Adhaeribacter radiodurans: one gene and its partner. The protein of the gene in region 1 binds, or shares a complex with, the protein of each later gene. Links are inferred from orthologs where the notes say so. Each region holds a gene or a part of one and is shown in the gene's direction. Other genes may lie near its edges.

Region 1 (3,212 bases):
AGGGATACGCCGCTTCTTCCGGCGGTGTAAGTTTCATTAATTGGCTTATAATTGCTGCTTCCTTCGTAGGAGGAAGGGGAGAGAGTAGGCGCGCAGCCCGAGATAAAATAAAAGCTTAGTAGATAAAGTAAATTTGTTTTCATTTAGTTGGATTGATTTGGTTCGGAGTATTGTATTTAGGGGCATGATAAAGAAGAAGGCTTTAAAAATTACTTTAAAGTCAGACTGTAACCGGTAATATACTTGTAGTTTATTCAAATATTTTTCCTTGTTTTTATAATATTAGTATGGTAGCTGTTTCAATATAAGCTAATTAACAGCACCACGCAATAGAGAAAAGAAAATCTGTTTAGCGTAAATAAATTAGTTATCTTAAAACAATTATAAAAAATTTACTAATTGAGCAGTAGATCAGGATTTAATTAAGAAGACAAGCAACTCTAAGAGGTTGTAAATTGTTATAATATGTTCACAAATCTTTAAAAAATCTGCATGGATTTTAATTTAACTTCTGAATATAAACCCACCGGCGACCAACCTAAAGCTATTGCGCAATTAGTGGAAGGCGTGCAAAACGGCGAACCGGCGCAAGTATTATTAGGCGCCACGGGAACCGGAAAAACCTTTACGGTAGCTAACGTTATTCAGCAGGTGCAAAAACCTACCCTGGTATTGTGCCACAACAAAACATTGGCCGCTCAGCTTTATGGCGAGTTTAAACAGTTCTTCCCGAATAATGCCGTGGAGTATTTTATTTCGTATTACGATTACTACCAACCCGAGGCTTACATAGCTTCTTCTAATACTTTTATTGAGAAAGACTTAGCCATTAACGAAGAAATTGAGAAACTGCGGCTGCACTGTACTTCATCGTTACTGTCGGGGCGGCGCGATATTATTGTGGTGGCATCGGTATCGTGTATTTACGGTATTGGTAACCCCGAAGAATTTGGAAAGAATGTTATTTATTTACAGCCCGGTCGGCGCGTAAGCCGCAATCAATTACTATATCAGTTTGTCCAGATTTTGTATAGCCGCACCGAGGCCGAATTTTCCCGTGGAAATTTCCGGGTGAAAGGTGATACCGTTGATATTTTCCCGGCATACGCGGATTATGCTTACCGAATTTACTTTTTTGGCGACGAGATTGAGTCTATCCGGCGCATTGATCCGGCTTCAGGTAAAATGATCGCCGAAGAAGAGCAGATTGCGTTGTATCCGGCTAACTTATTCGTAACCGGGCAAGACGTTATGCAACAGGCAATCCGCGAAATTCAGTTCGATTTAATGGCGCAGCATGAGTATTTCTCAAAAGAAAGCCGCGACGAAGAAGCCAAAAGAATTAAAGAAAGGACCGAATTTGACCTGGAAATGATCCGGGAATTGGGTTATTGTTCGGGTATCGAAAACTATTCGCGGTATTTTGACCGGCGTAGCCCGGGAGCGCGGCCTTTCTGTTTGTTAGATTATTTCCCGAACGATTACCTGATGGTAATCGACGAAAGCCACGTTACTACACCCCAGGTGCGGGCCATGTGGGGTGGCGACCGCTCCCGCAAAACTGCGTTGGTAGAGTGGGGATTCCGGTTGCCGTCGGCGATGGATAATCGTCCGCTTACTTTCAACGAGTTCGAGTCGATGATGAAGCAGACCTTATTTGTGAGCGCCACACCCGGCGATTATGAACTTCAGAAATCCGGAGGGGTAATAGTTGAGCAAATTATCCGGCCAACCGGTCTGCTGGATCCCATAATTGAGGTAAGACCTAGCGTAAATCAGGTAGATGATTTACTCGATGAAATTGACGAACGCATTAAAATGGGCGATCGCATATTGGTTACTACCCTCACTAAACGTATGGCCGAAGAGCTTTCCAAGTACATGGAGAAATTGAACATTAAAGTAAAATACATCCATTCCGAAATTAAGTCTTTAGATAGGGTAGAGATATTACGGGAACTGCGTTTGGGGCATATTGATGTGTTAATCGGGGTAAACTTACTGCGCGAAGGCTTGGATTTACCGGAAGTATCGTTGGTGGCCGTGCTGGATGCTGATAAAGAAGGCTTCCTCCGCGATCAGCGCTCGTTGATTCAAACTACTGGTCGGGCTGCCCGGAATAGCCAGGGTAAAGTAATTATGTACGCCGATCGCATGACAGGTTCTATGCAACGTACCATTGATGAGACTAACCGTAGACGGGCAGTGCAAATGGCTTACAACGAAGCAAATGGTATTACACCAACCACGGTACGTAAATCGAAAGAAGAAATATTTGAGCAAACGGCGGTGGCAGATGCCCGACCAACTCCGAAAGTATACGCCGGACCTGCCGAAGTATCTATTGCTGCGGAACCAGTAATACAGTACATGAAGCGCGAAGAGCTCGAAAAGCTCATTAAGAAAACGGAAAAGCAAATGGAAGGCGCTGCCAAAGAGCTAGACTTCCTGCAAGCTGCCAAGTACCGCGATGAGCTCGCTGAATTACGCAAGTTGTTGAAAAATAAACGTGATTAAATTCAAAAAGCCTTCTGCAAAGAACAGAAGGCTTTTTTATGCGGTTTAATTAGTAAATCTGAAGTACGATTAGAAATAAAATTTAATCTGAGAATAATAAGTGACTACTATTTACTATTTCCATAATCAATCTTTAATGTAATTGAAATCGCTTAATCCTAACTTTACTTTATTTCCTTTACAGAAGGTGAGTAAGTTTATCTAAAATATCCTTTATTTGAATACAGAAACCGGATTCTTCTTATAAATTATCTTGCAAAATGCCAAGTCCACTTATTACTTACCGCACTGGAAATGAAATAGATTTAAATGAAATGCTGGCTTTGTACGAAGCCTCTACCTTGGGCGAACGCCGTCCCATTCACGATCGGGCCCGAATGCAGGCTATGCTGCAACACGCTAATTTAGTAATTACAGCTTGGGCTGGAGTGCAGTTGGTAGGAATTTCGCGGGCACTCTCCGATTTTGCTTTTGTTACCTATTTATCTGATTTAGCGGTACACCGCGATTTTCAAAAACAAGGCATTGGCAAAGAGCTGATAAAACAAACTCAACTGGCTGGCGGACCAAACGCCAAGATTATTTTGCTGGCCGCTCCGGCAGCGGAACAGTATTATCCGCACATTGGATTTACGCACCATCCGCAAGCCTGGATGTTAAGCGGTAATGCAGAAATTAAATAAGGTTTATTGCCG
Region 2 (3,336 bases), 5.5 Mb from region 1 along the record:
CAATAAATACCGCCGGTTCCAATTAAAAAAGTAAGCGGCCTTAAAATAAAGCAGTAAAACAAGTAAATTGCCCTGAGGCAAAAAGTTACTATCAGCAAATAAGATAATAAGAACGGCATGGTTGTTTTTTAATTTTTATCTTTTCCCTCAATCATGTCTATTATTTCCTTCAACTCATCGGCCGATAATTTTTTTTGCTCCACGAAAAAGTTAACCAATTCTTTATAAGAATTGGCAAAGTAGTTCTGCACAACGCCGCTCATAAACTTCTTTTTGTATTCGGCCTCCGAAATGGCCGGCTGATACAAATAAGTATTACCCACTAAACGGCTGCTCAAATAACCTTTTTTCTCGAGGTTTTTAATCGTGGAGGCAAGGGTGGTATAAGGTGGTCGCGGCTCTTTTATCTGTTCTAAAAATAATTTCACATGGGCTTCCCCGGTTTTCCAGACGGCTTGCATGGCTTGTTCTTCCGGGGCAGTTAGCTTTTCCATATAGTTGCTTATAATTTTACTTCCAAATACTACGAATAGTTCGTGATTTTACTGAATTTTAGTAAATATAAAATTTTTAGTAAATTTTATTTTCAGAAGTGATTAGATAGAAATTTTAAGAAACTGAACCAGGTAGTTTGCGTGTTAGAATAAGAGAGAGTACCACATATTTTTTTTAACTTGCCAAGCTATTTCCCAGACAGCCCTGAAGCGAATGGATTACCTGAAATTACTAAACGAATCACAAAGAGCCGCCGTACTGCACACCGACGGGCCGGTAATGATTATAGCCGGCGCTGGTTCCGGCAAAACCCGGGTATTAACCTACCGGATTGCTCACTTAATCAGTAAAGGCGTAGATCCTTTTAATATTTTATCGTTAACTTTTACCAACAAAGCCGCCAAAGAAATGCGGCACCGGATTGAGAAAGTTATTGGCAACGAAGCCAAAAACATCTGGATGGGCACGTTCCACTCGGTGTTTGCGAAAATTCTGCGGTCCGAAGCGCCTAAAATTGGTTACCCCAGCAACTTTACCATTTACGATACCGACGATTCTAAAACCCTGATCCGGAACATCGTAAAAGAAATGAACCTCGACGAAAAACTGTATAAACCGGGGATGGTACTGGGACGGATTTCGGCCGCTAAAAACAAGCTAATTACCGTAGCGCAATACCGCCAGGATGCTACCATTCAGGCCGACGACGAAGCCGCCATGCGACCAAAAATCGGTGAAATTTACCAGGCTTACCAAAGTCGCTGCTTTAAGGCCGGTGCCATGGATTTCGACGATTTGTTGTTTAACACCAACGTGTTGTTCAAAGACCATGTAGACGCCCTGAATAAATACCAGAATATTTTTAAATACGTGATGGTAGATGAGTACCAGGACACCAACTACTCGCAGTACCTGATAACCCGCAAACTGGCCGCCAAAAACCGCAATATTTGTGTAGTAGGCGACGATGCCCAAAGTATTTACGCCTTCCGGGGAGCCGATATTCAGAATATTTTAAATTACGAACGCGATTATCCGGAACTGGAGGTATTTAAACTGGAGCAAAATTACCGGTCTACCAAAAACATTGTATACGCGGCTAATTCAGTTATTAAAAACAACAAAGCCCAGCTTCGTAAAGATGTTTTCACCGACAACGAAGAAGGTCCGCTGATTGAAGTATTAAAAGCCAACTCCGACAACGAAGAAGGCAAATTAGTAGCGAATGCCATTTTCGAGGAGAAGATGAACAACCACTTATCTTACGAAGATTTTGCGATTTTGTACCGCACCAATGCCCAAAGCCGGGCCATGGAAGAAGCGTTGCGCAAAATGAACATAAAGTATCGCATTATCGGGGGATTATCGTTCTACCAGCGTAAAGAAATTAAAGACTTAATTGCCTACCTCCGCCTTACGGTTAATCCTAACGATGAGCAAGCCTTGCGTCGCGTAATTAACTATCCCAAACGCGGCATTGGCGATACTACCATCGAGAAAATCATTGTTTCGGCCAACGAGACTAATCATACCATTTGGGAAGTGGTTAGCAACGCGAAGAGCTTTTTAACCGGTCGGGTAGCCGCTCCCATCGAAGATTTTGCCACCAAGATTAAGAGCTTCGCCATTATGGCCGAGCACCAGGATGCCTTTGAGGTAGCCAAGCACATTGCCAAACAATCCGGCATCGTAGAAGAGCTGTACGCCGATAAATCTATTGAAGGTCTGGCCCGCTACGAAAACATTCAGGAATTGCTCAACGGGATTAAAGAATTTGTGGATGACCCGGAAAAAGAAGACAAAAGCTTGTCGGCCTTTTTGCAGGACATTGCTTTAATTACCGATGCCGACAAACAACAGGACGATGGCAGCGAATACGTAACCATGATGACTATTCACTCGGCTAAAGGTTTGGAATTTAGAAACGTGCACATTGTGGGGATGGAAGAAAACTTATTTCCGAGCCAGATGATGCTCACTACCCGGGCTGATTTAGAAGAGGAACGCAGGTTATTTTACGTAGCTATTACCCGCGCCGAAAAAAGATTAACGCTCTCCTACGCTACCAGCCGGTACCAGTGGGGCAATTTGCGGGCTTGCGAGAAAAGCCGGTTTATTGATGAAATAGACCCAAGATTTTTAAATTTCCAGTACGGCGAAGGTCCGGGAGTTTTCGATAAAGTTTTAAAACGCAAAAGCAATCTGATTCCGGCTACACCTGTGGCAAAGAAAGCCACGAACTACGTGCCGCCCGCTGATTTTGTACCCAGCGATACTGCCAACTTACAAGCGGGTATGCGCGTAGAACATCCTAAATTTGGTTTCGGGGTGGTATCTAAAATGGATACCCAAGGCAACAGCACCAAAGCCATTATTGAGTTTGAAGAAGCCGGCGAAAAAACCTTACTCCTCAGCTTCGCCAAATTACGCATACACGAATAATAGATGTTGGATATTGGATGTTTGACTTTAGATATAAAATTTAGATAAAAAAGCATCTAAGATCTAGTGCGGAGTTAAAAATTTAAAAAGTCTAATATCTAATATCCAACATCTAACATCCAAAAAATTCTTACCTTTACCTTATGATTGCTAATTCCAGTTTTAAACAAGAACTGCTGCTGCGGGAATACGGCAGAAATGTTCAGAATATCGTTTCTTACATCTTATCCATTGAGGATCGGGCGCAACGCAGCCGCAGCGCGCAATTGCTCGTGAACTTGATGGCGAAACTTAATCCATCAATCCGGGATATTCAGGACATGCAGCAAAAGCTGTGGAACCATTTGTTTGTCATGTCAGATGGCAAATTGGATGTAGATTGCCCGTATCCGTTAAGCG

The links.
Region 2: the proteins of uvrB (region 1) and HUW48_RS05350 are in contact, whole or in part, in a crystal structure (PDB 7EGT), measured with the Thermus thermophilus proteins. The link is inferred for Adhaeribacter radiodurans from one-to-one orthologs. Residues at the interface, in WP_096411307.1 of Thermus thermophilus: Glu23, Leu25, Arg26, Asp27, Gly28, Glu29, Arg30, Phe31, Arg55, Glu326, Asp327, Phe328, Glu379, Ser382, Gln383, His398, Gly400, Arg401; in WP_096412145.1 of Thermus thermophilus: His654, Arg656, Phe657, Gln666, Asp668, Glu669, Lys680, Arg681, Leu682, Ser683, Lys685, Tyr686, Ala687.

The regions. Positions count from the first base shown.
Region 1 is NZ_CP055153.1:6,700,542-6,703,753, forward strand. Bases 125-3,004 are described here. They hold uvrB (excinuclease ABC subunit UvrB), read left to right. Parts: upstream 125-492; coding sequence 493-2,517; downstream 2,518-3,004. Other genes in these bases: HUW48_RS26345 (SH3 domain-containing protein), read right to left, coding at 125-143; HUW48_RS26355 (GNAT family N-acetyltransferase), read left to right, coding at 2,778-3,004. Outside these bases: more of HUW48_RS26345, read right to left, coding at 1-124; more of HUW48_RS26355, read left to right, coding at 3,005-3,200. UniProt on the Escherichia coli protein: The UvrABC repair system catalyzes the recognition and processing of DNA lesions. A damage recognition complex composed of 2 UvrA and 2 UvrB subunits scans DNA for abnormalities.
Region 2 is NZ_CP055153.1:1,211,623-1,214,958, reverse strand. Bases 319-3,322 are described here. They hold HUW48_RS05350 (ATP-dependent helicase), read left to right. Parts: upstream 319-708; coding sequence 709-2,937; downstream 2,938-3,322. Other genes in these bases: HUW48_RS05345 (DUF4290 domain-containing protein), read left to right, coding at 3,081-3,322; HUW48_RS05355 (BlaI/MecI/CopY family transcriptional regulator), read right to left, coding at 319-494. Also shown: more of HUW48_RS05355, read right to left, coding at 129-318; more of HUW48_RS05345, read left to right, coding at 3,323-3,336. UniProt on the Escherichia coli protein: A helicase with DNA-dependent ATPase activity. Unwinds DNA duplexes with 3'-5' polarity. Translocates on single-stranded DNA with 3'-5' polarity. Initiates unwinding more efficiently from a nicked substrate than double-stranded DNA.